3 regions of the Erwinia sp. INIA01 genome follow, and region 2 is predicted to be linked to each of the others. Evidence: predicted binding sites of a transcription regulator. Region 2 holds the regulator's gene; each other region holds the start of a gene.
The links. Region 2 encodes CRP, which controls carbon source genes, mostly activating them, when cyclic AMP is high. Its sites were predicted from a motif close to ATGTGANNNNNNTCACAT; they were not measured.

Region 1 (10,775 bases), on a different contig from region 2:
ATTCTCCCGCCTCCGATGACGTAAAAGACTCACCAAAAGTCCCCACCAACAAATAGAGCTATTCCTCTGGAATAGCTCTTCGTGTCCTGTACAGATTCCCTGTTCCGCAGCATGTTGTTTATCGGTAAGGCGCATAAGCGCCGCCTTTGTGCACCCAGTAAACTTAAGGAGAAACATATGCAACGGAACTCTCTGATCGCCATTCTGATCGCCACAGCAGGCTTGTATTTTTCCAGCTCGGCCTTTGCTGACAGCGTTCCAAAAGGTCTGACCGTCTACGCGACCGAGAAAGAACAGACCTCAAGGTCTGAGGGCGATCTTAACAACTACGGAAAAACCTTCGAGGTCACGTTGGAAAATCTGACGTCAAATTCGGTCGATCTGAACAGTATCTGCCTGCGCGGTTATTCCCACGAGGGCAAAGAATTTCCGGTTGCCCGGGTTCAGGACGTTCTGACCAAAGGGAAGCTTAAACCGCAGAAAAAAGTGACCGGTCTGGCGGTATTCTCCGCGGCTGATGACAGCGTTTTCGATGTCAACCAGTTGAAGATTGCACATAACTGCAGCTAAAAACGCGCAAGAAAATGGGAAACAGCGAGGCTGGCGAATGCCAGCCTCAGCGGGGAATTACTCTTTATCACCCAGCAGAACCGACTCCAGCGCGATCACAACCATATCGCTGAAGGTCGTCTGGCGCTCGGCAGCAGTAGTCTGCTCGTGAGTGCGGATATGATCGGACACGGTACAAATCGCCAGCGCTTTTGCGCCGAACTCGGCGGCAACGCCGTAGATACCGGCCGCTTCCATTTCCACGCCCAGGATGCCGTATTTCTCCATCACGTCAAACATCTGCGGGTCCGGTGTGTAGAACAGATCGGCGGAGAAGATATTCCCCACGCGGGCATCTACGCCCAGCGCCTTCGCTGCATCTACCGCGTTACGCACCATATCGAAGTCAGCAATCGCTGAAAAATCGTGGTCTTTGAAGCGCATACGGTTCACTTTGGAATCGGTGGAAGCGCCCATACCAATCACCACATCGCGCAGTTTAACGTCGGCGCGTACCGCACCGCATGAACCTACGCGAATGATTTTCTTCACGCCGAATTCCGTGATCAGCTCTTTCGCATAGATTGAGCAGGACGGGATACCCATGCCGTGGCCCATTACAGAGATTTTGCGGCCTTTGTAAGTACCGGTGTAGCCCAGCATGCCGCGCACGTTGTTCACTTCTACCGCGTCCTGCAGGAAGGTTTCCGCGATATGTTTCGCGCGAAGCGGGTCGCCCGGCATCAGAACCACGTCAGCGAAATCACCCATCTCAGCGTTAATATGAGGCGTAGCCATATTTTAATCCTTATTTATCAGGCCAGGCTGGTGCCTGGCCGGTTATGAGTAGTATTACGTGTTGCCGCCCGTTGGAGCGACAGCATTACTTCAGCAGGTTTTTACCGTATTCCATCGGCGACAGGCCAAAATAGCTGGCAACCGTCTGACCAATGTCGGCAAACGTATCGCTATAGCCCAGATAGCCCGGCTTCACGCCAGGTCCATAGATCAGCACCGGGATATGTTCGCGAGTATGTTCGGTTCCGGTCCAGGTCGGATCGCAGCCGTGGTCGGCGGTGAGGATCAAAATATCGCCCTCTTTCACCAGCGCCATCAGCTCCGGCAGACGGCGGTCAAACAGCTCCAGCCCGCCCGCGTAGCCCGGAACGTCGCGACGGTGACCCCAGGTGGAGTCAAAGTCGACGAAGTTGGTGAACACGATGCTGTTATCCGGTGCAGTGGTCATTTCCGTCACGGTGGCGTCAAACAGCGCGTCCAGACCGGTGGCTTTCACTTTTTTAGTGATACCAACGTGCGCATAGATATCGGCAATTTTACCCACCGAAATCACTTCTCCCCCCTGCTCATCCACCAGTTTTTTCAGGATGGTTGGTGCAGGTGGCTCTACCGCCAGATCGTGACGGTTGCCGGTACGCTCAAAGTGCCCGGCCTTATCGCCTACAAAGGGACGCGCGATCACGCGGCCAATGTTGTAGCCGCCTTCGGTCAGCACTTCGCGGGCGATTTCACACAGCTCGTAAAGACGATCGAGGCCAAATGTCTCTTCGTGGCAGGCAATCTGGAACACCGAGTCGGCAGAGGTGTAGAAAATCGGCTTACCGGTTTTCATGTGCTCTTCGCCCAGCTTGTCGAGGATCACCGTACCGGACGAGTGGCAGTTACCGAGATAACCCGGCAGGTTGGCTTTTTCCACCAGCAGATCCAGCAGATCCTGCGGGAAGCTGTTTTCCAGATCGCTGAAGTAGCCCCAGTCAAACAGCACCGGCACGCCGGCGATTTCCCAGTGGCCGGACGGCGTATCTTTACCGGAGGAAAGCTCGCTGGCATAGCCGTAAGCGCCGATGATTTCCGCGTCTTTATCCAGTCCCAGCGGGAATTTACCCGTGGAGGCCTCTGCGGCTTTGCCCAGACCCAGTTTGGTCAGATTAGGCAGGTTTAGCGGACCTTTACGCCCTTTATCGGCTTCACCCTTGAAGCACGCCTCGGCAATGTGTCCGAGGGTATCCGAGCCTTTATCACCGAATTTGTCGGCGTCTTTACTGGAGCCTATTCCAAAGGAATCAAGCACCATAATAAATGCACGTTTCATCCTGATCTCCTGCGCGATTTTCGCGATGAGCGTTAAAAAAATGCGATCAGAACAGAATACCGCTTATTGCGAGATTCTGCGATAGATAACCGGTGTTTTCTCGGGCTGCGTCTCAGACAGCGTGACCGCCGCTTTGACGGCGGCAGCGGCTTCCTGCCAGCTCTCTTCGCTGGAAGCGTGGATCACCGCCAGCGGCTGCTGGCCGTCCACCACCGTGCCAAGGGCCGCGACGCCGCTCAGTCCAACGCTGTAGTCAATACTGTCGCTGGCGCGGCGGCGACCACCGCCCATCGATACGACCGCCATGCCCAGCGCACGGGTATCCATGGCGCTGACGATACCGGCCCGATCGGCGTAAACCGCTTTGCTCAGCATCGGCGCAGGCAAATAGCTGTCCATACGCTCGATAAAATCGGTCGGTCCTTTCTGTGCGGCCACCATGCGGGCAAAGATTTCTGCGGCGCGGCCGTTATCCAGCACGGTCTGCAGTTTGGTTTGCGCCTCTTCATCCGACCCGGCAAGGCCACCGGAAATCAGCATCTCGGCGCACAGCGCCATGGTGACTTCCAGCAGGCGTGGGTTGCGGTATTCTCCGGTGAGGAACTGCACCGCTTCACGGACTTCCAGGGCGTTACCGGCGGTCGAGGCCAGTACCTGATTCATATCGGTCAGCAGCGCGGTGGTTTTACAGCCCGCACCGTTTGCTACGCCGACGATCGACTGCGCCAGCAGTTCGGACTGTTCGAAGGTTGGCATAAACGCACCCGATCCCACTTTTACATCCATCACCAGTGCATCCAGCCCTTCGGCCAGTTTTTTCGCCAGGATCGAGGCGGTGATCAGCGGGATCGAATCCACCGTCGCGGTGATATCACGGGTGGCGTAGAAGCGCTTATCCGCCGGGGCCAGCGAGTTGGTCTGGCCGATGATCGCCACGCCAACCTCTTTGATGATCTGCCGGAAACGATCGTCCTGCGGGAAGATATCAAATCCGGGGATCGCTTCCAGCTTGTCCAGCGTGCCGCCGGTGTGGCCGAGGCCGCGACCGGAGATCATCGGCACATAGCCGCCGCACGCGGCGACCATCGGTCCGAGCATCAGTGAGGTCACGTCACCGACACCGCCGGTGGAGTGTTTGTCGACGATCGGGCCGTTGAGGTTCAGCGACTGCCAGTTCAGTACCGATCCGGAGTCGCGCATGGCCATGGTCAGCGCCACGCGTTCCGGCAGCGACATGTCGTGGAAATAGATGGTCATTGCCAGCGCGGCAATTTGTCCTTCAGAGACCGTATTGTCGCGTACACCGTTGATGAAGAAGCGGATTTCTTCTTCGCTCAGCGCCTGTCCGTCACGTTTTTTTCGAATAATTTCCTGTGGCAGAAACACGGTAACCTCCAATAAGTTTAGTGTGGCCGGTATGACGATCGATGCCGATGTCGTTGCCTGCCGGAATAGCGGTCTACGCTGGCTGCCGGTGTCTGTGTCCAGGGCGGGTCCTCGCGCCGCTTTGCGGTGCCTTCACTCCGCTCGTCAGCCTGCCGGACCGGCTCAGACGGCACATCCTTGTGCCGACCGAGCCTTGCGCCCGCGTCCTGCGGGCGCATCCTGGCTTCCTCTCTCCGTTCAGCGCTGCGGATTGCCCACAGACACCGCCAGCCCGCTTAGTTTCGTTAGTGTCGTCTTTGCGAAAACACCGGGTCTGATGTTTGTTTATATGCTGTGTCTGCTGCATCCAGCGTCTATTGCGTTCAATGCTGTGGCCACCAGATTGACACAGCCAGCCCGCGTTGTTCCGTTAGTGTCGTTTTTGTGAAACACCAGACCTGCTGCTTGTTTGAATACTATGTCTGCTGCATCCGGCATCTATTGCGTTCAATTGCTATGCACATCGGATTAACCCGAGCACCAACACCTCCAGCCTGCTTTGTTCCGTCAGTGTCGTCTGCGAAACGCCAGAGCTGATGCTTGTTTGAATACTATGTCTGCTGCATCCGGCATCTATTGCGCTCAATTGCTATGCACATCAGATTAACCCGACCACCGACACCGCCAGCCCGCTTTGTTCCACTGGTTTAGCCGTTGAAAACAGCAATTGGAATGCCTGAGAGTAAAGGGCCTCTGCGGTGGCTTGATGGCAATCCGCAGCGCAGAGGCGAAGGCAGCTGGCCCGGAGACGGCAGCAGGGACGCTGACGTCAGGCAATGCGCGGGCAGGACGCCCGCTCATTGCCGATCCGTAAGGCCGGATGCCGGAGCCGAAGGCACCGCGCAAAGCGCGGCGCGAGGACCGCCATCAAGCCACCGCAGAGGCCCGAAACACCCACGACAACCAAAGCGGCTAAAGCGACTAAAGCGACTAAATCGACTAAACCAACCTTTCGTCCCAAAAGCCTTAACGCTCCAGCCACGACCTGCCGTATCCGCTACGCCAGCAAAACCCGCCCCATCAAAGCGAATACACTATTAATATTTGCTATCGCTGCTCGCCCCGGCAAAACCCGCCGCATTCAGCAGACTGGCCAGCAGGCTCGATGCACCAAAGCGGAAGTGACGCGCGTCAGCCCAGCCGCTGCCGAGAATGTCATCGGCCAGCTTCAGATACAGCGCCGCATCATCGGCAGTGCGCACGCCGCCCGCTGGCTTAAAGCCAACCTGCTGCTGCACGCCCTTCTCGGCAATCACCCGCATCATAATTTCCGCCACTTCCGGCGTGGCGTTCACCGGCACTTTACCGGTTGAGGTTTTAATAAAATCAGCACCGGCATCGATCGCAATCGATGACGCTTTACGGATCAGCGCCGGGTCTTTCAGCTCACCGGTTTCGATAATCACTTTTAACAGCACGCCCGCCGCCGCGCAGGCCTCTTTACAGGCTTTTACCAGCTCAAAACCGACGGTTTCGTTACCGGCAATCAGCGCGCGATACGGGAAAACCACGTCGACTTCATCTGCACCGTAGGCAATCGCAGCGCGGGTCTCCGCCAGGGCAATCTCAATATCATCATTGCCGTGCGGGAAGTTGGTCACCGTCGCGATACGGATTTCAGGAGTGCCCTGCTCACGCAGCGCCTTACGGGCGACAGGAATAAAACGTGGGTAAATGCAGATCGCCGCCGTGTTACCCGCCGGGGATTTCGCCTGATGGCAAAGGGCAATCACCTTCGCATCGGTGTCGTCATCGTTCAGCGTGGTTAAATCCATCAGTTTTAGCGCGCGCAGCGCCTGGGTTTTCACATCGGACATGGTTCTCTCCAGAAATGGGAATTAAGGGTCAGGCCTGACGCAGCAGTCACCCTACAATGTTAGAATAGTAACACTACGATAGAGTAATTTTTGCAGCACAGGTCACAATAAGGCGTTTTATCTTTCAGGATTATTGCATTTAATGTTAGATAAATCACACATTATCCGTGTGCGATCCTTGCCATCGGTCTGTTACAGGCAGCATATCACTGTAATGTTACAATAATAACATTTAGTGTGACGAGGGAAGTGAATTGCGCTGCGCCTGCTATCAGGATAGTTCGTTTACAGGGCAAACAGCGCGCGGGTCGTTTCTCTGATGGTTTCAGCGATCAGTTCGGGGGGTTCAGAACGCAGTTCGCACAGGCTCTGCCAGACGTTTTTCACGCGTTCAGGCCGGTTAGGCTGACCCTGAAAGCCCTGCAGCGGCATATCCGGCGAATCCGTTTCCAGCAGCAGCGAACTCAGCGGCAGGCGAGCGATAGCATTGCGCGTTTTACTGGCGCGGGGATAGGTGATGGTGCCGCCCACGCCGATGGCGTAGCCCGCACGGATAAACGCCAGCGCCTGCTGCTCGCTACCGGCAAAACCGTGGACCACACCACGGCGCGGCACTTCAATGCGGCGCAGATGCTGCGCCAGCCGGTCGTGCGTTCGGCGTGAATGCAGGATCACCGGCAGATCGTAATCACGCGCCAGACGAAGCTGAGCATCCAGCACTGCCTGCTGGCGTTCAAACTGCGGATTCTCAATATACAGATCCAGCCCCATTTCACCCAGCGCCACCAGCTTGCCAGGCCGCTGGCGCAGGATCGCCTCCAGCGCGGCCAGTGCGCTCTCGTCGTGCTCGTCAATCGCCATCGGATGCAGCCCCAGTGCGGCATAGATCGAGGGATGCTCAGCGGCCAGCACCATAACGCGATCGAAGCGCTCGGCTGACACGCTGACGGCGATAATTTTCTCTAAGCCCGCCTCCGCCGCCAGCCGCAGACTTTCCTGCTCATTTCCAACAAACGGAGGAAAGTCAAAATGGCAGTGGGTATCAACAAATTGCAGACTCATGCCAGAGATCCTTTATCCAGTTCGCTGTCAAATCCCGCGGCAGGATCGATGATGATCCCCTGGCGATCGGGTTCGTTTGCCACCGGGGCAGGCGGCACCACGGCTTTCGGATGCAGCTGACTGCCGCCCAGCCACTGGCCGAGCGTGGCGAGGAAATAACGCCCGCAGCGGCGGCCCAGATGATAGTCCTGGTTCAGTGACACCACCCGACTGCCCAGCGCGTTGCTGGCCAGTGCGCGCGGCGGATAAATTTCAATCACACGCAGCCCGCCGGGTGGGGAATCAATAAAGCTCTGGATCTGATGATAGCTATCCTCGTGCAGCTGCAGGATGTTCACCAGCGGCTGGAGCGCACTGTCGCTCAGCCAGCGCTCAATGCGCTTCACCCACTGTGGCGTATAGGTCATCTGCGACGGCACGGTACGGATCACCACAATGGTGTCCGCCCCCAGGCGCGCGGCTTCGCGCACCGGGATCGCATCAGTGATGCCGCCGTCCAGGTAGCTTACGCCGGACAGATCCACCCCATTGCGATACAGGCCCGGGATCGCGCTAGACGCTTTAATAATGTCATGCCAGCTGTCAGCATCGGGCGAAAAGTAGTTCGCCGCGTAGTCGTCGCTGCGGCATGCGCACATATAAAACTCACGGCCGGAGCGGAACAGTTTTTCCCCGGCATCCAGCGCCAGCGGAAACTCCTTGCGGGTGATATCCACCAGCCAGTCGAGATCGATCAGATTGCCGCCGCGCACAAAGCGCAGTGGATTAAAGAACTGGCTGCTGGTGGTGTAGCGGGTGATCACCCGTCGGGCATAGCCGGGCTGACCGCAAACGTAGGCAGAAAGATTCTGCGCACCGGCGGAGGTGCCAAGCAGGAGGTCGAAAGGATTGAAGTGAGCACGTTGGAATTCATCCAGTACGCCAGCGGTGAAGATACCGCGCTGCCCACCGCCTTCACACACCAGGGCCATCGTGCCCGGTCGGAAAGGTTTGAGACCCAGCGGCGCGATGTTGCCGAGGGTTATCGGGATGCGTTTGCCCAAGTCAGGTATCCTCTTAACACAAGAACCTCAGAGGATACCTGGTCTCAGTCACGCCCGTAAGGCGCTTTTTGCTTTTTGTTGCAATTCGATTTAATTGTTTCGGCTGCTAGAGCTTCTTACGTCCGGTAAACAGACTTACCAGGAAGATAATAATACCCACGACGAAGACGAGTTTTGCCGCCCACGCCGCAGTACCAGCCAGACCACCAAAACCTAACGCGGCTGCAATCAGCGCGATAACCAGAAAGATAATGCCCCAACGAAACATAAGCTTCTCCTTACCACCAAAGTTGAAATCGAACGGCTTGCATCTCTTCATCATCCGGCATCGGTTAACCTCCGCCGGAATCAGTCCGGGATGTTTTTCAGCTCAGCAACAGCAGGCTGACTGAATGTCTTCTTTGCTATTTAACGCTCAGATCGTTCTTCACACTTTTTACGCCATCAATGGCTTTGGCAATTCCTTCAGCGCGCTCAGACTGCGCCTGTGTTTTCACCGTACCGGAAAGCTGGACCACGCCGTTGGTGGTTTCAACCTTCACGTTGCGCGACGGCACGATGTCATCAGCTAAAAGTTTAGCTTTAATTTCACTGGTCGTTGCCGCATCACCGGCATAACCACTTACGCTCTGCTTAGTGCTGTCTTTTACATGCAGTTTATCGCTGACGGATTTCACCCCTTCAATTCCCTTCGCAAGCGCGACCGCTTTTTCAGCCTGATCCTGTGAGGACACAAAGCCGCTCAGCGTCACTACGCCTTCATGGGTTTTGACGGAGATATCCGTGCTTTTGATCGCTTCGTCATCTACCAGCGCCGCTTTAACTTTCGCCGTTACGCCGCTGTCATCCATGTAGTTACCGACTTTTTTCATAGAGCTATCGATTTTTGAACCCGCACTGTCGGCTGAGCTTTGCGCTTTGTTCATCATGGACTCTTCCGCCATTGCAGAACCGCCCACCAGCGCAGAACCTACCAGTACAGCCATCAGAGTTTTAGCAATCTTAGTCTTCATCATCGATTCGTTCCTTTTCGTCTTCATCACTCACAACGGTGAGCTTTTCAGCTACAAACGGCGTAGCTGTAGATTTGGTTTCGGTTGTCCATAACCGTCAATCTCGCAGCAGTCGCTGCCGTCCGTTTTGCGTCCTTTAGAAATGAATATAGTCAGGAATCAGGATTTCACCGGATAAGACGGAAGAATTGATGGCTAAAGCAGCAAAATAGCGGGGTTTTAGGAGTAGTCTGTAACGAAAAAGGGGGACGACCTGCTGTGCAGATCGTCCCCCATTATGATGGTTTCCTGCTAACGAGCAGGTGCGCAAATCCCGGGATTAGTGCTCGCGGGTTTTGCGGAACACCACGTCAGGATAGCGCTCCTGGGTGATATTCAGGTTGACCATCGTCGGCGCGATATAAGTCAGATTATCACCACCGTCGAGCGCGAGGTTAACCTCGTTCTTACGCTGGAATTCATCGAATTTCTTCACGTCGCTGCACTCTACCCAGCGGGCGGTAGAGACGTTCACCGATTCGTAAATCGCTTCAACGTTGTATTCGCTTTTCAGGCGCGCAACCACCACGTCAAACTGCAGCACACCCACCGCACCCACGATCAGGTCGTTGTTGTGTACCGGGCGGAAGACCTGCACGGCACCCTCTTCCGACAGCTGAACAAGCCCTTTCAGCAGCTGCTTTTGCTTCAGCGGATCGCGCAGACGAATACGGCGGAACAGCTCCGGCGCGAAGTTCGGAATACCGGTGAACTTCATGTTCTCACCCTGGGTAAAGGTGTCACCAATCTGAATCGTGCCGTGGTTGTGCAGGCCGATAATATCGCCCGGATAGGCTTCTTCCACGTGAGAGCGGTCACCGGCCATAAAGGTCAGCGCGTCGGCAATCACCACATCTTTGCCCAGGCGAACCTGGCGCAGCTTCATGCCTTTTTCATATTTGCCGGACACTACGCGCATAAACGCCACGCGGTCACGGTGTTTCGGGTCCATGTTGGCCTGAATCTTAAACACGAAACCGCTGAATTTCTCGTCGGCGGCGGTGACGGTGCGCTGATCGGTTTCACGAGGCATCGGTGATGGTGCCCACTCAACCAGACCATCCAGCATATGGTCGACGCCGAAGTTACCTAACGCAGTACCGAAGAAGACCGGCGTCAGCTGGCCTTCAAGGAAGGCCTCACGATCGAACTCGTGGGATGCGCCCTGCACCAGCTCCAGCTCATCGCGCAGCTGCGCGGCCAGGTCTTCACCGATGGCGGCATCCAGATCCGGGTTGTTCAGACCTTTGACGATGCGAACTTCCTGAATCGTATGGCCTTTACCGGTCTGATACAGATAGGTTTCATCTTTGTACAGATGATAAACGCCCTTAAACAGCTTGCCGCAGCCAATAGGCCAGGTGATAGGCGCGCAGGCAATTTTCAGCTCGTTTTCCACCTCGTCCATGACTTCCATCGGGTCGCGGATATCACGGTCCAGCTTGTTCATAAAGGTCAGGATCGGCGTATCGCGCAGACGGGTCACTTCCATCAGCTTACGGGTACGATCCTCAACGCCTTTCGCGGCGTCGATAACCATCAGACAGCAGTCCACCGCCGTCAGGGTACGATAGGTATCTTCCGAGAAGTCTTCATGCCCCGGGGTGTCCAGCAGGTTAACCAGGCATTCGCGATACGGGAACTGCATCACGGAGGTGGTGATCGAAATACCACGCTGTTTTTCCATCTCCATCCAGTCCGATTTCGCGTGCTGGCT
Region 2 (10,775 bases):
ATTAATGCAAAGATTAAACGGCGAGGTGGTTGATGGCAGCGGAAAAATTAGCGGTAACGCGGGCAACATTCGATGAAGTGATTTTGCCTGTTTATGCACCAGCGCAGTTCGTTCCGGTAAAAGGAAAAGGGAGCCGCATCTGGGATCAGGAAGGGAAAGAGTACGTCGATTTCTCCGGTGGTATTGCGGTAACGGCGCTCGGTCACTGCCATCCGGCACTGGTTGAAGCGCTGAAAACCCAGGGTGAAACCCTGTGGCATACCAGCAATGTCTTCACCAACGAACCTGCCCTGCGCCTGGCCAGCAAGCTGATTGCTGCTACCTTCGCCGAGCGCGTGTTCTTTGCTAACTCCGGTGCAGAAGCCAACGAAGCGGCATTCAAGCTGGCGCGCTATTACGCTACCCAGCGCCACAGCCCGTTTAAAAGCAAGATCATCGCTTTCCATAACGCCTTCCATGGCCGTACGCTGTTTACCGTTTCCGTCGGTGGACAGCCGAAGTACTCCGACGGCTTTGGGCCGAAGCCTGCCGACATCGTCCATGTGCCGTTTAACGACCTGGCGGCGGTCAAAGCGGTTATCGACGATCACACCTGCGCCATCGTGGTGGAGCCGATCCAGGGCGAAGGCGGCGTAACGCCTGCGACTCAGGAATTTATGCAGGGGCTTCGTCAGCTGTGTGATGAGCATAATGCGCTGCTGGTACTGGATGAAGTACAGAGTGGAATGGGCCGCAGCGGCAAGCTGTTTGCCTATGAACATTACGGCGTGAAGCCGGATATCGTCACCACGGCGAAAGCGCTGGGCGGCGGCTTCCCGGTGAGTGCGATGCTGACCACCAACGAGATCGCATCGGTGATGGCCCCTGGCGTACACGGCACCACCTACGGCGGTAACCCGCTGGCCTGTGCGGTAGCGGAAGCGGCGCTGGATATTATCAATACCCCAGAGGTGCTGGACGGCGTGGCGCAGCGGCGTCAGCTGTTTGTTGATGCCCTGCAGGCGCTGGATGCCAAACTGGATCTGTTCAGCGAAATCCGTGGAATGGGGCTGCTGATCGGTGCCGCGCTGAAACCGCAGCATGCCGGTAAAGCGCGCGACATCCTGAATGCCGCAGCGGCTGAAGGGGTGATGGTGTTGGTAGCCGGTACGGACGTGATGCGCTTTGCACCATCGCTGGTTATCGATCCTGCGGATATTACCGAAGGGATGAAGCGCTTTGCGGCAGCGGTAGAAAAAGTTTTAGGCTAGGGCGACTTGCGTAAACGCCGGGACAGCCAGCGGCCCTGATGCGGGCGCTGGCTCCAGGTCAGTGACGAGATAGTGTGCATGGTGCTGAGGTGGCCGAGAATACGCTTCACGTGCCGTTCCAGGATGGTCACCGGCCCCTGATGAAAATCTTCCGGCGCTTCCAGTACGTTGCTGTCTGAGCTGGGTCCATCATATTCCAGGCGCTGCTGGCAGCGTTGCAGTGCGATTTCGCACGACTGCAAATAGCGCTGTGCCAGTGATTCCGTGAGCATGGTGTGCTCGCGCGCCAGAATCGTCATGGCATTAATGTGTTCGACAATAAACTGGCTGTGGGTCACCCACAGCTGCATATCCTTCAGATAGCTGGCATTAAAGTTTGGTTCCTGCATCGCCTGATGCAGTGAGTTAAACAGCGCGTTGTGGGCCTGATTGACCCGCATCCTCTGCCAGGCCAGTTTTGCCGGTTCCTGTTCCTGTCCCAGCAAAAGCTGCAGTGCTTCCTGATAGGCTTCCAGCGCATCGTGGGCATTCTGCCTTAACAGCCCGCTCTGCCACTGCGGCCACAGCCAGATCATCCCACCAAAGGCAATCAGACAGCCAATTAGCGTATCCATCAGGCGCGGTATCAGCAGCTGCACACCGTTGAGCGACAGCAGTTGCAGCGTGAATACTGTGGTAATGGTAAAGCCGATCGTGGCCCAGCCATAGAATTTACGGATAAACAGATTACCGATTAGCGTCAGGGCCAGCATAACCAGCAGCATCACCGATTCCGGTGCGTGCAGGCGCAGCATAACGGCGGCAATGACCAGTCCGGCCAGGGTTCCCATTGCCCGGTGCTGAATGCGAACCCGAGTGGCACCGTAACCATTGAGGCTGACGAACATGACCGTCATCAGTATCCAGTAGGGCTTGGGCAGATTAAAAAACAGCGCCAGCGAGCTGGCAAAGGCAAGCATCACTCCATAGCGTGCGGCGCTGCGCAGGCCCGGAGATTTCAACGACAGGTAGCTCTTCAGCGCCGGGATCAGCGGTAACCGGCGCTGACGATCCGCCATCAGATCGCGTCGATACAGCGGCCGCTGGGTGCGGAGCACACGGGCGATGCGGCTGAAATGGTAATAGCAGAAATTCCCCACCGGATTTTCTTTATTCTGCCGGGAGATTTTCTCCAGTGCCTGCAATGGTTTATCCATGGTGAAACGTTCAGGATAGCGATGATAGAGAATGTCATCGGCCAGCACTCGCAGCCGGGCAGCAATGGTTTGTGCATTCCAGCGGATCACCGCTTCGGCGTGGCTCTGTTCCACCAGCTTTTGCACTTCTTCCGGCTGATGCAGGCTGACGGAAATGTGTTCCTGTAGATCCAGTGCCACCTGAAAGGCCCGCGTTAGCCGCTGATAGTGGTTATCCTGGCTGGCGGCCAGCATATACATCTGCTGATAGCAGGTATTAATTAAATCCACCGCTTTCTGCTGGCGTGCCAGCAGCGGCGGGAGGGCCGTCTGCGGGTCGGTCAGCCGGGTCAGCAGCGTATATTTCGCCTCGCAGTAGTCGGCCAGCTCGCGATACAGCAGGCTAAGCGTTTCACGCATCGGCTGCTCTTTCCACAGGCGGAACCACAGCCAGTTAAACAGCCCGTACCAGATGGTACCGAGAATATAGAGCAGCGGCGGTTGCCAGAGGGGAACTCTTCCGGCAAGGCTGAGGGTAAAAATGGCGGCAATGAGCGAGGCGGGCAGCAGACGGCCATGCAGTGGACTGATTTCCGCAGTGACGCCCAGCATCAGTGCCATCACCAGCATGATGATCGGCAGCGGTACGCCCTGTTCCCCGGCATACAGGATCATAAAGCTACAGAAGGCAAACAGGCTGCCGCCGATAATCAGGCGCTTGAAAAAACGTTTATGGGGAGTATCAAGACCGGCGTTGTTACAGCAGGCGGGAACCAATGAGAAGAGTAAACCCTGTCGAAGATCGCCTAACAGCCAGCCAACGGCTATCGGCAAGCACAGCACCAGCGTTTGCCGCAGTGCATAGTTCACTTCAGGGTGATAGATGATTCTCCGCCACATGCCCAATACCACAGAAAAAAAGGCGCGACCAGAGTGTCGCGCCACAGATCCACAACCGCTTAGCGCGTACCGTAAACCACGATAGTTTTACCGTGCGCGGAAATCAGGTTTTGATCTTCCAGCATTTTCAAAATACGCCCCACGGTTTCACGAGAACAGCCAACGATCTGGCCGATCTCCTGGCGGGTGATCTTGATCTGCATGCCATCCGGGTGGGTCATGGCATCCGGCTGTTTGGCCAGATTAAGCAGGGTTTGTGCAATACGACCGGTTACGTCAAGGAAGGCGAGGTTACCCACCTTCTCAGAAGTGACCTGCAGACGGCGTGCCATCTGCGAAGAAAGACGCATCAGAATGTCAGGGTTAACCTGAATCAACTGGCGGAATTTTTTATAGGAGATTTCAGCTACTTCACAGGCACTTTTAGCGCGCACCCACGCGCTTCGCTCCTGGCCCTCTTCGAAAAGGCCCAGTTCGCCAATAAAGTCGCCCTGATTGAGGTAGGAAAGAATCATTTCTTTGCCTTCTTCATCCTTGATCAGCACCGCTACTGCGCCTTTGACGATGTAGTAGAGGGTTTCTGCCTTTTCACCCTGATGGATCAAGGTGCTTTTGGATGGATATTTGTGAATATGGCAATGTGACAGGAACCATTCGAGGGTTGGGTCTGTTTGCGGTTTGCCGAGAACCATTCGCTGTTATCCTCTTATTGTAATCGTGCCTAAATATACCCTTTTATCACTCAGGTTGCAGAAATGTTAACTGCTTTTTGAAATATTTCGGGTACACAGGGAAGGAGTTCCCTGTCAGGCGCTTCCCATAGGAAAATCAAACGGGCCATACCGTTAAGAGTCTGGCTCATCCTGTTGTCCCGTTTTCACCATGCATTGCAATGCCAGAATAATAATACAGCACCGTTTGTAGCACAGCTTGACCTGGCTGTCTTGTGTTGTGTCATGTTGTCTCGCTTCAGCATAGTGAGAAAAGGAGCGGCTGTCGTTTTTATTGTCTGGAGAGGGATCTGTAAGCCTGCTGTACGAGGGCCGTTTTGGCACGGTTCGCCACAGATCTTGCACTGATTTGTGTTTTTATCACCCTATTCACCCTACCCATGAAATGCGTTTTCTGCGGCTGTTGGCCCGGTCATTGACCGGGTGAACACGAGTGACGGATGGGGTGACTGGCTTCACTGCCCGGTAGTCGGCTCTGGCTGCTTTTTCACCGTTACAGGAGTAACTATGAAATCTCAAACCGCGTCACTGATTAAAGATATCACCCCACGAGTACTGCAATGGCGTCGACATATTCATGAGCATGCCGAGCTCTCTTTTCATGAGCAAAAAACTGCGGATTACGTCGCCAGCGAGCTTCAGCAATGGGGTGCATTAACCCTTAGCCGTCCCTCACCTAACAGCGTGCTGGCGGAGCTAAAAGGGGCGCGCCCCGGCCCATGCATAGCGCTACGTGCTGATATGGATGCGCTGCCGATCCATGAGCTGAACCAGGAGCCTTTTACCTCGCGTAATGCGGGCGTCATGCATGCCTGTGGTCACGATGCGCATACGGCCATGCTGATGGGAGCGGCCTGGGTACTGTGCCAGCTGCAACAACAGATTGCCGGAACCGTGAGATTTATTTTTCAGCATGCGGAAGAGGTGCCGCCGGGTGGGGCACAGGAACTGGTTTCTCTGGGTGTGCTTAATGGGGTTTCGATGATTTTTGGTCTGCACGTGATGCCGGCTTTTCCTACCGGTACCGTCAGTTTCACCGAAGGTGTTTTTAGCGCGGCCAGTGATAATTTCGATCTGATTCTGCAGGGGAAAGGCTCGCATGCTGCTCTGCCGCATACGGCGTGCGATCCCGTGGTGTTAGGTGCCGGGGTTGTTCAGGAGCTGCAGCAAATCATTTCACGCAGGCTTGACCCTAACGAGGGTGCCGTGCTCAGTATTGCCAGTTTTCTGGCCGACGGGGGCTACAACGTTATTCCGGATGTGGCACATCTCAGAGGCACCCTGCGCACGCTGAGTGAAAATACGCGCACTGAAATCCCAAAAATGATGGAACAGATGCTCGGCGGCATGACGGCGGCGGTTGGGGCCAGCTACAAGCTGGAATGGACAAAGGGTTACACGCTGGGCTTCAACCACCCGGATGCCTGTCGTTTCGCCGCAAAAAATGTGGTGGATACGCTGGGCGCCGACGCGTTGAAAATAATGCCGCATCCCATGTTTGGCTGTGAAGATTTTTCAGCCTACCAGCAGGTTATCCCCGGATGCTTCTTGTTTATCGGTTCGGGCAACGAGGAAAAAGGCACCTGCTGGAGCTTGCATAATCCGCACTTCCGCCTTGATGAAGATGTTCTGCCAATTGGCGTGCAGCTGCACATTGGTTTTATCCATCAGCAGCTTATGTCATCGTCGCGATGACCATCCGATTAGCTGATTTTTTTCCCTTCGATCAGTCGCTTAACCAGTGGGCCCATAATCAGTTCCATCGCCAGGCCCATTTTTCCGCCCGGCACCACCAGGGTTTTAATATGGGAGATAAATGAGCCCTGAATCATGGTAAGCAGATAGGGAAAATCGATATCTTCCAGCCCCTGGAAGTGAATAACCACAAAACTCTCGTCCAGTGACGGGATGCCACGGGCGGCGAAGGGGTTGGAGGTATCTACGGTCGGAACGCGCTGGAAGTTCAGGTGGGTGCGGGAAAACTGTGGCGTGATGTAGTTGATGTAATCTTCCATTGAACGCACCACCGAATCCATCACCGCTTCGCGCGAATGGCCGCGCTCGCTGGTATCGCGCACCAGTTTCTGTATCCACTCAAGGTTGACGATAGGCACTACGCCAACCAGCAGATCGACGTTTTCCGCCACGTTATTCTGCGGGGTGAGTACGCCGCCGTGCAGACCCTCATAGAACAGCACGTCGGTGGGTTCAGGCAGCGGCTGCCATGGGGTAAAGGTCCCGGGCACCTGATTCCAGGGCACCGCCTCATCGTAGGTATGCAGGTATTTGCGTGATTTGCCTTTACCCGTGCGCCCATACTCAATAAAGGTTTGCTCCAGCAGTCCGAAGTCGTTGGCTTCCGGGCCAAAGTAGCTGATGTGTTTACCCAGATCGCGCGCTTTACGGATGGCCATATCCATCTCCGGGCGGGTGAAGCGATGGAAGCTGTCTCCCTCGACCTCCGCTGCCCTCAGGTTAAGCTGCTGGAATATTTTCCGGAAGGCAACGCTGGTGGTGGTCGTTCCTGCACCGCTGGAGCCGGTGACGGCGATAACCGGGTGTTTGGCTGACATGGTAAACAACTCCCTGAGAGATAGGCGGACGGATCATTCCTAACATGTTTATCGGTGCAAAGTCATCCTCGCCGCGTGGCGACCGGGAAAATTATCCTCAGCCGTTAAACTGCCCGCGAGGCATGATGTTGACGGTTTCATGCAGCTCTGACCACACCAGCACCGCGTCTCCGCTGGCCAGCTGGCGGCGAACGTCTTTCACTTTTTGTTCCAGCGATCGTTCCTGCTCACCGTAGTCGGTTCCCTCGCGCAGAACAAAGGATTCAATCAGGTTATCAAGCGTTTCAGAGTCGAGATCTTTCCAGGGAATAATCATCAGGGTTCCAGCCAGGTTGAAAGCCATTGCGGTATACGCTGTTCCAGCCACATTTGCGGCTGGCGTAGCGTTCCGCCTACAAAACCAACGTGTCCACCGTAGCGGGTCAGCTGATACTCAATATTGTGCGGCAGCAGGGCCGGATCGGGGATCACCTCAGCGGTCATAAAGGGATCGTCCAGTGCATGAATGATCAACAGCGGTTTGCTGATGCCGGGCAGCAGCGGTAGTCCGCTACAGCGGCGATAGTAGTCGGTCGCGTCGGCAAAGCCGTGGGCTCTGGCGGTAATCGCATCATCAAAGGCGCGAAGCTTTTTCAGTGCTCGCAGCTGTGGCAGCTCTATGGGCAGCGTGCCGGGCCAGGCCATCAGCTTGCGCGTGGCGTTCTGCTTGAGCAGATTGAGCAGATAGCGCTGGTAGATACGGGAAAACCCCTGCTCCAGCCGCTGGCTACAGGGTTCCAGCATCAGCGGAGCGGAAACGACTACGCCTGCATCCAGCAGGCAGTTATCGCCCTGTTGCCCCATCAGGCAGGCCAGCATATTACCGCCGAGGGAGACGCCGACAGCGGCGGTCGGCACCTGGCCCCACTCATCGCGCAGCCACTGCAGGAAGTAGCTGGCATCACTGGTCTCTCCGGAGTGATAGATGCGGTTCAGGCGATTCGGCTCACCGCTACAGCCGCGAAAATGCATCACCACGCCCAGCCAGCCGCGATCTTTCCACGCCTGCAGCAGACCGTGCGCATAGGGGCTGTTAAAGCTGCCTTCCAGACCGTGGAACAGGACCACGCGAGGTTTATGCCGCGCCTGTGCCGGGTCTTCACTCCAGGCAAGATCGACGAAATCGCTGTCCGGCAGGGTTAAGCGCTGCCAGTGCGGTTGCAGGGTAATGCGACGTCGCACCAGCCTGGGTAGCAGGGTTTGCAGATGAGGGTTACGGCCTCCGCGCAGAGGCCTGAAAGATTTGTCATCCAGGTGACTGAAAATCCGTGGTTCAGAGCTTGTAGTATCCATAACTCGCTGTTAGCTTCTTCGGGTTGTTTATTTCTTCAGGGGTGGGGAGCACCCGTTCTATGGAACTGAGTCTGTTTCTGTCTATGTTAGGTTTTCTCTGGGTCGCCGCCATCACACCTGGCCCTAATAATATGTTACTCACCGCCTCCGGTGCCAACTTTGGTTTCTGGCGATCGCTGGCCCTGCTGGTTGGCATTATGCTCGGTATGCAGATCATGCTGCTGATGGTGGCGTTTGGTATCGGCGGGTTAATTTTGCTCTATCCCTCCCTGCATCTGTTTATGAAGATTGCCGGTAGCCTTTATCTGCTGTGGCTGGCATGGAAAATCGGCACGGCGAAATATGAGAAGCTGGAGACCGGTGACGGCCCGGCGTCCCCGATGCCGTTCTGGCAGGGTGGTCTGCTGCAACTGATTAACCCCAAAGCCTGGCTGATGGTGCTGGGTGCGGTGGCCAGCTTCAGTCTGGCCGGAAAGGGTTACCTCGGCTCCGTCGTCGCCATCAGTATTGCGCTGGCAATCGTGAACTTCGCGTCGGCGGTGATCTGGCTGGGATTCGGCACGCTGATTGGCCGCATTCTGCGCAGCCGCCGTGCATGGACGATTTTCAACGTGTTCATGGGGCTGCTGACCGCCGCCTGCGTGTTGCTCATCTGGCACTGATATTCCTGGGCGTGTGCAGCACGCCCAGGGCGTTAACTTCTCAAGCCTTGTACTCCACCGCGTCAGTCAGAATCATGGCTGCCACTGGCAGACCCTCAGCTAGCCTTCCAGCAAAGCCAGTACGAAAGAAAATGTCTCATCTGCCATGACATATGCCGCCTCCTGCGTAATCAGTAATGGGTCAAGGCGGCACTATGTGCACTTTCCGGCAGACTTTTGCGTAAAAATTACTAAGTACACTTAGATATAAAAAAGAATTTTTAATTACTTTATTGCGATAGTCGCGCCCGGTTACAAAGGAGGTGTTCACCGATAACAACAATACTGGAGCGGGCTATGGCGGGTAAATTTACAGTTTCAATTCTGGCAGCGGCACTGGGGCTGGCAGCACTTAACGCACAGGCGGTGGACGTGACCGTCGCCTATCAGACATCAGCAGAACCGGCGAAAGTCGCGCAGGCCGACGACACCTTTGCTAAAGAGAGCGGGGCAAAAGTTGACTGGCGCAAATTCGACAGCGGTGCCAGCGTGGTCAGGGCACTGGCTTCTGGTGATGTGCAGATTGGTAACCTCGGTTCCAGCCCGCTCGCCGTTGCGGCCAGCCAGGGCGTGCCGATTGAAGTCTTCCTGCTGGCATCACAGCTCGGTAACTCCGAAGCGCTGGTGGTGAAAAAGAACATTAAAGATCCTAAGGACCTGATTGGTAAACGTATCGCCGTGCCGTTTATCTCCACCACGCACTACAGCCTGCTGGCCTCGCTAAAGCACTGGGGTATTAAGCCGGGCCAGGTACAGATTATTAACCTGCAACCACCGGCGATTATTGCCGCCTGGCAGCGCGGAGATATCGACGGTGCCTACGTCTGGTCACCGGCGGTTAACCAGCTGGAAAAAGACGGCACCGTGCTGACCGATTCCTCGCAGGTGGGGAAATGGGGTTCTCCGACCCTCGACGTTTGGGTAGTGCGTAAAGACTTCGCCGAGAAGCATCCTGAGGTGGTGACCGCCTTTGCCCGCAGCGCGCTGGCACCGCAAAAAGCCTATATCGATAACCCGGAAGCCTGGCTGAAGCAGGATGACAACCTGAGCAAGCTGTCGCGCCTGAGCGGCGTACCGACCGAAGATGTGCCGGTGCTGGTCAAAGGGAATACCTATCTTACCGCTCAGCAGCAGGTGCAGGAGCTGAACGGCCCGGTGAATAAGGCGATTGTCGATACCGCTAACTTCCTGAAAGAGCAGGGCAAGGTGCCGCAGGTGGCCAGCGACTACAGCAGTTTCGTCACCGATCGTTTTGTTAAACCGCTGACGCAATAAGCGAGGTAAAGCCGATGCTGTCCGTCTCTCATCTTAGCGCCCGCTATCAAAACCAGCTGGCGCTCCAGGATATTAATCTGTCGATCGACAGCGGTGAACTGCTGGTGGTGCTGGGGCCGTCCGGCTGCGGCAAAACGACGCTGCTGAACCTGATTGCCGGTTTTATCCCGGCGGAGAGCGGCAGCATTACGCTGGACGGCAAGCCGGTCAACGGGCCGGGTGCCGATCGCGGCGTGGTCTTTCAAAACGAAGGGCTGCTGCCCTGGCGTAACGTGCTGGATAACGTTGCCTTCGGCCTGCAGCTGGCCGGGGTCGAAAAAAATGCACGGCGGGAAATTGCCCGCCAGATGCTGAAAAAAGTGGGCCTGGCGGGCGCGGAGCGACGCTTTATCTGGCAGCTTTCCGGCGGGATGCGTCAGCGGGTCGGCATTGCCCGCGCACTGGCGGCCGATCCGCGGCTGCTGCTGCTGGATGAGCCTTTCGGCGCGCTGGATGCTTTCACCCGCGAACAGATGCAGGAGCTGCTGCTGACGCTCTGGCGGGACAGCGGCAAGCAAATCCTGTTGATTACCCACGATATTGAAGAGGCGGTATTCCTCGCCAGCGAGCTGGTGCTGTTATCGCCTGGCCCTGGCCGCATTGTTGAACGCCTTGCGCTGGATTTCGGCCGCCGCTACGCCAACGGCGAACCGTGCCGGTCAATTAAATCCGACCCGGCGTTTATTGAACGCCGCGAGTATGTTCTTAGCCGGGTATTCCATCAGCGCGAGGTGTTGGTATGAGCTCACTGATTAATGAAAAAAGCACGCCGCGCCGCTGGCGTTTTCGCTGGCCGCTG
Region 3 (10,775 bases), on a different contig from region 2:
TGCATCAGCGATTTCAGGCGTTCCGCAAGCGAGGATTTACCGCCACCAACTGGCCCCAGCAGATACAGGATCTGTTTTTTCTCTTCCAGACCCTGCGCGGCGTGTTTCAGGTAGGAGACGATTTGTTCAATCGCTTCTTCCATACCGTAAAACTCTTCAAACGCCGGGTAGCGAGCAATCACACGGTTAGAGAACAGCCGGGAAAGGCGAGGCTCCTGAGCGGTGTCGACCATTACGGGTTCACCGATTGCCATCAGCAATCGTTCCGCCGCGTTGGCGTATGCACTGCGATCCTGCCGACAAATGGTAAGAAATTCCTGCAGTGTGAACTCTTCGTCCTTGGCAGCTTCATAACGCTGACGATAGTGATCGAATATATTCATAGCGATGCCCGTCCTTTCGTTTTTAGCACAGGTACCAGGAGCCTAACGCGATAGCCCCTGAAGGAACTTATTAATGAGTACAGCAACCCTTATGCCAACCTGACTTTTTTTATCGGGAAACACACTTCTTTGGTTACTCTGCTCGTTAAAATTTAGGTCTTACGATTAAGCGTAGATCGCATATTAAAAAATTTCCTGAAGCAGCGAGCATTTTCGATGAAATTTCAATAACAAAGTTAGAAAAGCGCTAAGCAGCACGTTTTCCAGGCCCGCCGGGTACTGCGGGTCAAAAATAACCCGGTGCTAAAGAAGCGGATATTTCGTGCTTAAAAATTGATTATGAGTGCTACAAGTTATGTAAATTTATGATCACGTATTGATATCACGGTTAAACTTACCAGCCTGATTGTTATATTTACGGAACGATTTATTTGTGAACCATTTCAAACTTACCGCGCTTGCTGCATTTTTACCTCTGTATTTTGCGGCCCCTGTCGCACAGGCTAACCCGCTAACGCTGGGCGCCTCCGTAATTTACAGCCAGAGTCCCTATAAAAGCGGCCAGGACCGATACTATCCTGTGCCGATCGTTAACTATGACGGTGACAGTTTCTATCTGAACACCCTGCAGGCAGGTTACTACCTGTGGAAAGACAGCCAGGATCAGCTGTCGCTGACGGTGTTGGGTTCACCGCAGAACTACGACCCTGACGATGCTGACGACGGTGATATGAAATCGCTGAACAAGCGCCATATGACGCTGATGGGGGGCGTATCCTATCGCCATACGGCTGACTGGGGTATCGTACGTACCACGCTGGCGGGCGATGTCCTCGACAACAGTAACGGCATTATCTGGGACCTGACTTATCTTTACCGCTTCGAATTTGGCCAGTTCAGCCTGACCCCGGGTATTGGTGCGCTATGGAACAGTTCTAACCAGAACAAATACTACTATGGTATTTCTTCTGCTGAATCCGATCGCAGTGGGCTTAATCGCTACGATCCGGATGACAGCTGGAGCCCGTATCTGGAGTTGACCGGTGGCTGGAAAATCAGCGACAGCTGGAACGCCACCGTTTCCGGGCGCTATGTCCGTCTGGGTGATGAAATTAAAGACAGCCCGATGGTCGACAAAAGTTCTCAGGTTCTGCTGTGGAGTGGTATCAGCTACACCTTCTGATGCGTCCGTCTGCACTAAAAAAGGGCGTTCTGCGCCCTTTTGTGCTATTTCGGGGCGCGATAATGATGCAGGGAGAAAGTAATGAGTCGGACAGTAACCTTTTCTGATGGAGCCCTCCTGCCAGCTATCGGGCAGGGGACCTGGTATATGGGCGAAGATCCTGCATTACGCAATCAGGAGATCGCCGCACTTCAGTGCGGAATTGATGCAGGCCTGACGCTTATCGATACGGCAGAAATGTACGCGGATGGCGGTGCGGAGAAGATTGTTGGCGAAGCGCTGGTGGGGAGAAGGGAACGCGCCTGGCTGGTCTCAAAAGTCTATCCCTGGAATGCCAGCGAAGTGGATGCCGTTGAAGCCTGTGAACGAAGCCTGCGACGCTTGAAAACCGATTATCTCGATCTCTATCTGCTTCACTGGCGGGGCAATATTCCGCTGGAAGAGACGCTGCGCGCGATGCAAAACCTGCAGCAACAGGGAAAAATACGCCGCTGGGGCGTATCCAACTTCGATACCGACGACCTCAGTGAACTGTTGCAGGAGGAAGGGGGAGAAGACTGTGCAACTAATCAGGTGCTCTATCATCTCGCTTCACGCGGCATTGAGTATGATTTACTGCCGCAGTGCCAGCAGCTGGCAATGCCGGTGATGGCCTACTGCCCGCTAGCTCAGGCGGGGCGGCTGCGCAGTGAGCTGATGGGGCACCCGGTACTCAGTGAGATTGCACAACGCAAGCGCATCAGTGTGGCGCAGCTGCTATTAGCGTGGGTAATACGCAAAGAAGGGGTTATCGCCATCCCGAAAGCCAGCTCGATTGCTCACGTAGAGGAAAACGCGGCTGCGCTGGCGGTGACGCTGAGCAGTGAAGATCTGATGCTGATTAACCAGGCATTCCCTCCGCCGTCGACGAAAATGCCGCTGGATGTTGTGTAGCCAATGGCAGGGCAGTCATAGCCTTAATGGCTACAGCAGGCGACCGGGCTGACCGGTCGCACAGGCATCCGATTACTTCTGAATACGTAAGGTTACTGCCAACCGGGCGGGCTGTTCGCCAGAACTGATCAGCGGACGGGAAATGCGCGCGGTTTCCACACACACCATCGTTTTATAGCCTTCGTTTGCCATATCTCCCATGCTGCACGACAGTTCAGCTCCCGGGTTCCATGTGACAACGTCACTTTGATAATGATGATGCACTTCAATCACCCGCTTGCCGGCACGGTCTTCCAGCACGCTGCATTCAGCAGGCTGGGTATGAATACGGTCAACGCGCTGTTCGTAGGTTTGCTTGCCGTCAGGCAACTGGCCGGTAGCGCCTTTCAGTACCTGATCGATATAGTCCGGCCCCAGGCCGCTGACAGTTACCGAGGCATTATCGGCAATGTTAAAGTAGCTGTGCAGGGCTGCCGTTGCCTCGAAATCACCGTGGGCCTCGAGTTCGATTTCGCAGGTATCGCTGAAGCGGAAACGAGCGAACAGGGTAAAGTCATGCGGCCAGAGCTTTTTGGTCTGCTCGTTGCTTTCCAGAACGAAAGTCAGCATCACGCTCTGCTCGTTTTCATCATGCGCCGAGAGCTTCCACGGCAGATTACGGGCAAAGCCATGCGCCGGTTCACCCGCCGGGCCAAACCATGGCCAGCAGATTGGTACGCCGCCGCGGATAGCTTTACCCGGGGTCCAGGCCGTTTTCTCACTCAGCCAGACAACCGGCTTTTCACCCGCAGGCTGCCATGCTACCAGGTGCGCCCCCTGCAGCGTGACGGCTGCGCGGACCTTAGGGTGGGTGATGACCACTACCGGCAGTTCGCCAATCTGGCGCTGAGTAATATACGGGGAGATCTGGTTAAGCACCGGCAGCGAGAAGAGTTTTTCGTTCATGAGCGGTCCTTCTGAAATTGAGAGATAAAAAAAGGGCGACCTGAGTCGCCCTTACTTTTCTGGTTCTGTGTCAACAGGCCTTATTTGGCGATGTGAGCAACCAGGTCCAGTACCTTGTTAGAGTAACCAGTTTCGTTGTCGTACCAGGAAACCAGTTTAACAAAGGTGTCGCTCAGCGCGATACCGGCTTTAGCATCGAATACTGAAGTCAGTTTTTCACCGTTGAAATCGGTAGAAACCACTTCGTCTTCGGTGTAGCCCAGAACGCCTTTCAGTTCGCCTTCAGACGCGGCTTTGATTGCATCACAAATTTCTTTGTAAGAAGCAGGCTTAGCCAGACGTGCAGTCAGGTCAACGACGGAAACGTTAGGGGTAGGAACGCGGAACGCCATACCGGTCAGTTTGCCGTTCAGCTCAGGGATCACTTTACCTACGGCTTTTGCAGCACCGGTAGATGAAGGGATGATGTTCTGAGCTGCACCGCGGCCGCCGCGCCAGTCTTTGTGAGATGGGCCATCAACGGTTTTCTGAGTTGCGGTAGTTGCGTGCACGGTGGTCATCAGTGCTTCAACGATACCGAACTTGTCGTTGATTACTTTAGCCAGCGGTGCCAGGCAGTTAGTGGTACAGGAAGCGTTAGAAACGATGTCCTGGCCAGCGTAAGACTTGTGGTTTACACCCATAACGAACATTGGGGTGTCATCTTTAGATGGGCCAGTCAGTACAACTTTCTTGGCGCCAGCCTGGATGTGTTTACGTGCAGTTTCGTCGGTCAGGAAGATACCGGTCGCTTCTGCAACAACGTCAACGCCTACTTCGTCCCATTTCAGGTTAGCAGGATCGCGCTCAGCGGTAACACGGATGGTTTTACCGTTAACAACCAGTTGACCGTCTTTGACTTCTACAGTGCCGTTGAAGCGACCGTGAGTTGAGTCATACTTCAGCATGTAAGCCATGTACTCTGCGTCCAGCAGATCGTTGATCGCAACGATTTCTACATCAGAACGTTCCTGAGCAGCACGGAAAACGATGCGACCGATACGGCCAAAACCGTTGATACCTACTTTGATAGTCATATATTCCACCAGCTAGTTGATAGTGAATAAAAGGTTGGCAGTAAAATTACAAAAAGCTTACCAGGCGTCAAGCGGAATCGTGTCAATTATTGCTATAGGTCAAACTCATGACCAGGAATTATTCAAAAAAAAGTCCATTTCTTGACGCCGACACAGCCGTGATCTTAAGGCACTTAACCCGAATATAAACGGGGTCATATTGTAAAAGGTGATCTGAGTCACAATTATGTCTCTGAACGATTCTCCTCTCGCACTGCGAGAGAAAAATTCACCTGATCTTGTTAAGTATTTGTTAGAATGCTAAGCGAAGTCTTCATAATAACACTGCCAGAGAGTCTACCATGGCTAATGAGAAATCCCCTATTTCACCCGAAAATGAACTGAACGAAATGCAGCGTTACGTTACCCAGCAGCGTGGTACTGAGCCACCGTATTCGGGTAAACTGTTGCATAACAAAGAGCAAGGTCTGTATCACTGCCTGGTGTGTCAGGCTCCACTGTTTCTGTCCACGTCTAAGTACGATTCAGGCTGCGGCTGGCCAAGTTTTTACGAGCCTTACAGCGACGAGGCCATTCGCTATCTTGATGATAATACTCATGGAATGCAGCGTATTGAGATTCGCTGTGGCAGCTGTGACGCTCACCTGGGCCATGTGTTCCCGGACGGCCCACAGCCAACCGGCGAACGTTACTGCGTTAATTCCGCATCGCTGAGTTTTACGGACGATGACGGTAACATCACCAAAGGTTAACGGAACTGTAATGGAACTCGATGAAATCATTGCCGGTATGACTCCGGAAATTTATCAGCGCCTGGCAACTGCGGTTGAAACCGGCAAATGGGCCGACGGTGTTGCCCTGACGCCGGAGCAGAAGGAAAACAGCCTGCAGCTGGTGCTGCTGTGGCAGGCAAAGCATAACGACGACCCCCAGCATATGAGCGTAGCGAAGGGCGGGGAAATCGTAATGAAGAGTAAAAAACAGCTGAAAGAAGAGTTCGGTATCAGCGATGAAGACGTGACGCGGATCCAATTACAGTAATTATTCCTGCAAGAATAATTCGTTCAAAGAATAGGCAGTTGTGCGTTCAGCACATCTGCCTAAATTTTTTGGCTTACAGAATCAGTGCACCGGCATTTTGCATCGCTTTCAGCGCCTCAGCGCTGTCATCTGGCTGCAAATTCACGCCGCGACACCCCTCAGCTACTACCGTGACATCAAAGCCCAGCGAGAGGGCATCCAGCACGCTGTATTTGACGCAGTAGTCGGTTGCCAGCCCCATTATCGTCAGCGAGGTAATACCTTCCTGCTTCAGCCAGCCTTCCAGAATAGTTGCCTGGCGTCGGCCGTTATCGAAAAAGGCGCTGTAGCTGTCCACCTGTGGATTTTCACCCTTGTAGACGCGCAGTGTAATAGCGGACTGCTCCAGAGCCGGGTGCAGCTCTGCTCCGGCACTGTGCTGAATGCAGTGATCCGGCCACCAGACCTGCGGCAGACCGTCCAGTTCCCCGCAGCTGCCGGGTTTGTTTCCGCAGGTAGAAGCAAAGCTGCCGTGGCCGAGAGGATGCCAGTCAAACGTGGCAATAACCGGTTCACCGCGCTGCCGAAACTCCGCCGCCAGTCGGTTAGCCACAGCTATCGTCGCATCGCCCTCTGCCACCGCCAGTGCGCCACCGGGGCAAAAGTCATTTTGTAAATCGATTAATACCAGTGCCTGACGTGCGCTCATGCTTTTCTCTCCGGTTAGTCCTCGGTCAGCTCACCGCGCAGGTTCTGCTGCATCAGCTGCCGCATTTCATCGCTGGTCAAATCCTGGCTGAGCAGATAGTGCAGTTTGGTCAACGTCGCTTCTACGGTCAGGTCGGCCCCGCTAATGACACCGGCGTGCGCCAGAGCGTTACCGGTGGCATAGCCGTCCATATTCACTTTGCCGGACATGCACTGCGTGAGGTTGACCACCACAATACCGCGATCGGAAGCGGCTTTCAGCTCTTCAAGGAACTCTTTGTTTTGCGGAGCGTTACCCACGCCGTAAGAACGCAGGATCAGCGCTTTTACCGGCTGACGCAGGAAGTTACGCACCACTTCAGCGGAGATGCCGGGATAAATCGTCACCACGCCGATCGGCTGCGGCGTAATCGGGTGAACGATCAGTTCACCTTTCCCGGCCGGAGCGGGAGGGGTATTCAGGCGGCGAATGTGAATACCGGCTTCCAGCAGGGGGGCAAGGTTAGGTGAGGCAAAGGCGCTGAAACCGTCGGCGTGGGCTTTGGTGGTGCGGTTGCCGCGATACAGCGTGTTGTTGAAGAACAGCGCCACTTCGTTAATCGGGTAGTTAGCGGCAACGAACAGCGAGTTGAGCAGATTCTGCTGCCCGTCAGAACGCAGTTCCGCCAGCGGGATTTGTGACCCGGTCACAATCACCGGCTTGGCCAGATTCTCCAGCATAAACGACAGCGCAGAAGCGGTGAATGCCATGGTGTCGGTTCCGTGCAGGATGACGAAGCCATCGTAGCGATCGTAGTTCTTCTGAATGTCGTCAGCAATCGATTGCCAGTCTTCCGGTGTCATGTCCGACGAGTCAATCAGCGGCTGATACTCGTGGATGGTGAAGTCGGGCATCTCAGCACGATGGAACTCGGGCATGTTCGCCAGTTGGGTTTGCAGGTGGCCTGAGACGGGAATGTAGCCGTGCTCAGAACGCTGCATGCCGATGGTTCCGCCGGTATAGGCGACATAAATCGATTTTTTTTGCATGGGTAAACTCAGACTTGCCGAAAACGCGCAGTATAAGGGGAAAGCCGGGGAAAAGCAGCCCGACCGGTGACGGTCGGGCTGATTAGTGAACTACTTCACATCACCACAGTTCAGGCAGAACGCGTAGCGATTTTGTGGATCGTTAAGATCGCCCATCAGACCCGGCTGTTTTTTCATGGCGGAAACCACGTCAAGCAGCGGGGCCGGTAGCAGCGCTTTCAGCGACGCTGGCAGCGAGGCGCGAACGTCCATCTGACTGAACAATGTATTCAGCAGCCCCGGCTCTTCCTGATACCAGTCCAGCTGCGGCTGCTTCACTTTTGCCAGTTCGGCGGCTTTAGCCACGGCATCGTCAAAATCACCCAGCGCATCGACCAGACCGTTGGCTTTGGCATCGCTGCCGGTCCAGACGTGGCCCTGGGCGATTTGGTCAACCTGCTCAGGCGTCTTGTTACGTGATTTTGCCACCAGTCCGATGAAGTTTTTGTAGCCGTACTCAATGCTCAACTGCATCATTTCCTGCACTTCAGGCGGCAGCGCTTTGGTCAGCGTGACATCGGCGAGCGGTGAGGTGGCAACCCCGTCGGTGTGAACGCCAATGCTGTCCAGCGAATTTTCCACCGTGTTGATCACGCCAAAGATGCCGATAGAGCCGGTCAGTGTGTTCGGGCTGGCGATAATATAGTTGGCCGGTGTGGATACCCAGTAGCCGCCGGACGCAGCCATGCCGCCCATGGAAACCACGACCGGTTTACCCGCTGCCTTGGCTGCTGCCAGCTCTTCACGGATGGTTTCAGACGCGGTAACGCTGCCGCCCGGACTGTTAACGCGGAACACAATGGCTTTGATGTTGTCATCCAGACGTGCCTGGCGAATTTCATTGGCGGTGGTGTCACCGCCCACGCTGCCCGGCGTTTCTTCACCGTCCATTATCGCCCCGTTGGCGACGATAACCGCAATATTTCCTTTGCTGTTGTTTTCTGTGGTTTCGGTATTGTTCAGCGGATAGTCATAAATGCTGATCCCTACGTAGTCCTTCGCCTCTTTATCCCAGCCGAAGGTTTTCACCAGCTGCTGATCCACCGCTGACGGTGACGCCAGCTCATCGACCAGTTTGCTCTCTTTGGCATATTGAGCGGTATCGCCGCCGACTTTTTGCAGAGCGTCCAGCACGCCGCGAGCGCCAGGGAAGACCTGATCGGCGGTAATCTGGCGATTAGCGGCCAGCGTGTTGAGGTAGTTTTGCCACAGTTCGCCTACCCAGCGGCTGTCGGCGTCGCGAGCGGCCGGTGACATATCATCACGCAGGAAAGGCTCGACCGCCGATTTATAGGTGCCGACGCGGAAAACATGGGAATTCACCTTCAGCTTATCCAGCAGGGTTTTATAGTACAGGCTGTTGGTCGCGAAGCCGTGCAGGTCGACCGTACCCTGCGGAGAGAGATAAATTTTGTTGGCGAAGCTGGCGAGGTAGTACTGCGACTGGCTGTAGCTGTCACCCGTTGCAAAGATCGGCTTGCCGCTGTCGCGGAACTCGCGCAGGGCCTTACCGATGTACTGTAGTGAAGGCTGATCGCCGCCGGCAAAGCTGCGCAGATCCAGCACAATACCGGTAATACGGCTATCATCTTTTGCCTGACGGATGGCATCCACCACGTCAAACAGTGAATTCTCTTTCAGGCGATCGCTGCTGGCCCCGATCAGCTGGCGGCCCAGCTTACTGAATTTGTTGCTGACGGAAGGTTTATCCACGACCACGCCGCTAAGATCGACGATCAGTGCACCTTTCTTCACTTCTGCCGGAGCAGAGCTGCTGTTCATCTGGAACCAGATCCCGGCACCGACCAGGATCAGCAGGATCAAAAACAGATTGAGGATAAATTCGCGGACAAAGTTTAGTCCCCGCCACGTCCACTTAAAAATACCAGCGATAGCTCGCCACAACATGCGCATAGACTCTCCGTAATCGCAACAAATGCCCGTCAGGGTACAGGGTTAAAGTTAACGCGCCCCTTAACGGACAGTAACGTTCAACATCCTAAATAGCAGGGGCTGAATTGTCAGCAGGAAAAAGGACAATGCTGTAACAAAACATCATCCTGTGCTAGTTTCAGTCCACTTTACGCCCCCATCAGGAGGAAATTATGGACGCTCTGGACTTACTGGTTAATCGACGCTCGGCCTCGCGCCTGGCCGATCCCGCTCCGGCGGGCGATGCACTGGACAATATTCTGCGTGCCGGTATGCGCGCGCCCGATCACGGCACGCTTCAGCCGTGGCGCTTTATTATCGTCGAAAATGAGGGGCGCGATCGCCTCAGTGCGCTGCTGGAAAAAGTGTCACGTGAAGCCAGCCTGGATGATAAAGCGATTGAGAAAGCGAAACAGGCCCCGTATCGCGCACCGCTGATTATCACCGTCGTTGCCCGTTGCGACGACCATCCCAAAGTGCCGCGCTGGGAACAGGTTGTTTCGGCGGGCTGTGCAGTGATGGCTATGCAGATGGCTGCCGCTGCTCAGGGCTTCAACGGTATCTGGCGAAGCGGTGCCTGGACCGAAGATGAATCTGTCCGCCAGGCCTTCGGCTGCCGTCCTCAGGATGCCATCGTCGGCTTCCTCTATCTGGGCACGCCGCAGCTGAAAGCGGCGACCACCGTATTACCGGTCGACAGCGCGCCGTTTGTCAGCTATTTCTGATTGAATCAGGTCCTTTTTACCGTCAGGGTTGTGAGCGGCCCTGCAATTCGCCGGGATAATAAGCGAATGGTCCGCGATTAAGGTCGGCAGGCTTACACCCGTCTGCCCGATCCGCTACCATAATATCTGGTGAAGCTAAAAGGGACCTTCTTCATGAATCAGAATACGATCCGCCTGACGCAGTACAGCCATGGTGCAGGCTGCGGCTGCAAAATCTCCCCCCAGGTTTTAGATACCATTCTGCACAGCGACCATCCGCTCCGACGCGATCCTAATCTGCTGGTTGGCAATGAAACCCGGGATGATGCGGCCGTGTACGATCTGGGCAACGGTACGGCTGTGGTCAGCACCACCGATTTCTTTATGCCGATCGTTGATGACCCCTATGATTTCGGACGTATTGCCGCCACTAACGCAATCAGCGATATCTGGGCGATGGGCGGAAAACCGATTATGGCGATTGCCATTCTGGGCTGGCCGGTGAACGTTTTATCACCGGAAGTTGCGCGGCGGGTGATTGAAGGCGGTCGCAGCGTCTGCGAGCAGGCCGGGATTAGCCTGGCCGGTGGCCACTCGATTGATGCCCCGGAGCCGATCTTCGGCCTTGCCGTCACCGGCGTGGTCGAGACGCACCAGGTTAAAAAGAACAGCGAGGCGCAGGCGGGCTGCCGCCTGTGGCTCAGTAAGCCGCTCGGTATTGGCGTACTGACCACCGCCGAAAAGAAATCGCTACTGCGCCCTGAGCATCAGGGACTGGCGACGGAGGTGATGTGTCAGCTTAACCTGCTGGGTGCCGAAGCGG

Region 1: a site for CRP is predicted at 6,044-6,061, ahead of deoC (deoxyribose-phosphate aldolase). Genes of this name have one in related genera too.
Region 3: a site for CRP is predicted at 4,727-4,744, ahead of msrB (peptide-methionine (R)-S-oxide reductase MsrB). Genes of this name have one in related genera too.

The regions. Positions count from the first base shown of each region.
Region 1 is NZ_JAPDNC010000007.1:251,764-262,538, forward strand. Features, by position in the region: gene OMR58_RS14475 (YtjB family periplasmic protein) at 1-56, shown strand, start outside; gene OMR58_RS14480 (DUF4354 family protein) at 178-570, shown strand; gene deoD (purine-nucleoside phosphorylase) at 628-1,347, opposite strand; gene deoB (phosphopentomutase) at 1,433-2,659, opposite strand; gene deoA (thymidine phosphorylase) at 2,723-4,045, opposite strand; gene deoC (deoxyribose-phosphate aldolase) at 5,122-5,901, opposite strand; gene OMR58_RS14505 (TatD family hydrolase) at 6,187-6,963, opposite strand; gene OMR58_RS14510 (patatin-like phospholipase family protein) at 6,960-8,006, opposite strand; gene OMR58_RS14515 (DUF1328 domain-containing protein) at 8,113-8,274, opposite strand; gene osmY (molecular chaperone OsmY) at 8,411-9,022, opposite strand; gene prfC (peptide chain release factor 3) at 9,339-10,775, opposite strand, start outside.
Region 2 is NZ_JAPDNC010000003.1:536,472-547,246, forward strand. Features, by position in the region: gene argD (bifunctional acetylornithine/succinyldiaminopimelate transaminase) at 33-1,250, shown strand; gene OMR58_RS07915 (YccS/YhfK family putative transporter) at 1,247-3,325, opposite strand; gene crp (cAMP-activated global transcriptional regulator CRP) at 3,385-4,017, opposite strand; gene OMR58_RS07925 (amidohydrolase) at 4,564-5,751, shown strand; gene OMR58_RS07930 (phosphoribulokinase) at 5,760-6,629, opposite strand; gene OMR58_RS07935 (YheU family protein) at 6,727-6,945, opposite strand; gene OMR58_RS07940 (hydrolase) at 6,945-7,961, opposite strand; gene OMR58_RS07945 (LysE family translocator) at 8,021-8,623, shown strand; gene tauA (taurine ABC transporter substrate-binding protein) at 8,960-9,937, shown strand; gene tauB (taurine ABC transporter ATP-binding subunit) at 9,952-10,719, shown strand; gene tauC (taurine ABC transporter permease TauC) at 10,716-10,775, shown strand, end outside.
Region 3 is NZ_JAPDNC010000011.1:77,302-88,076, forward strand. Features, by position in the region: gene yeaG (protein kinase YeaG) at 1-383, opposite strand, end outside; gene OMR58_RS19110 (MipA/OmpV family protein) at 817-1,566, shown strand; gene OMR58_RS19115 (aldo/keto reductase) at 1,648-2,499, shown strand; gene OMR58_RS19120 (D-hexose-6-phosphate mutarotase) at 2,572-3,444, opposite strand; gene gapA (glyceraldehyde-3-phosphate dehydrogenase) at 3,525-4,520, opposite strand; gene msrB (peptide-methionine (R)-S-oxide reductase MsrB) at 4,862-5,272, shown strand; gene OMR58_RS19135 (YeaC family protein) at 5,283-5,561, shown strand; gene pncA (bifunctional nicotinamidase/pyrazinamidase) at 5,635-6,249, opposite strand; gene ansA (asparaginase) at 6,264-7,277, opposite strand; gene sppA (signal peptide peptidase SppA) at 7,368-9,230, opposite strand; gene OMR58_RS19155 (NAD(P)H nitroreductase) at 9,422-9,973, shown strand; gene selD (selenide, water dikinase SelD) at 10,127-10,775, shown strand, end outside.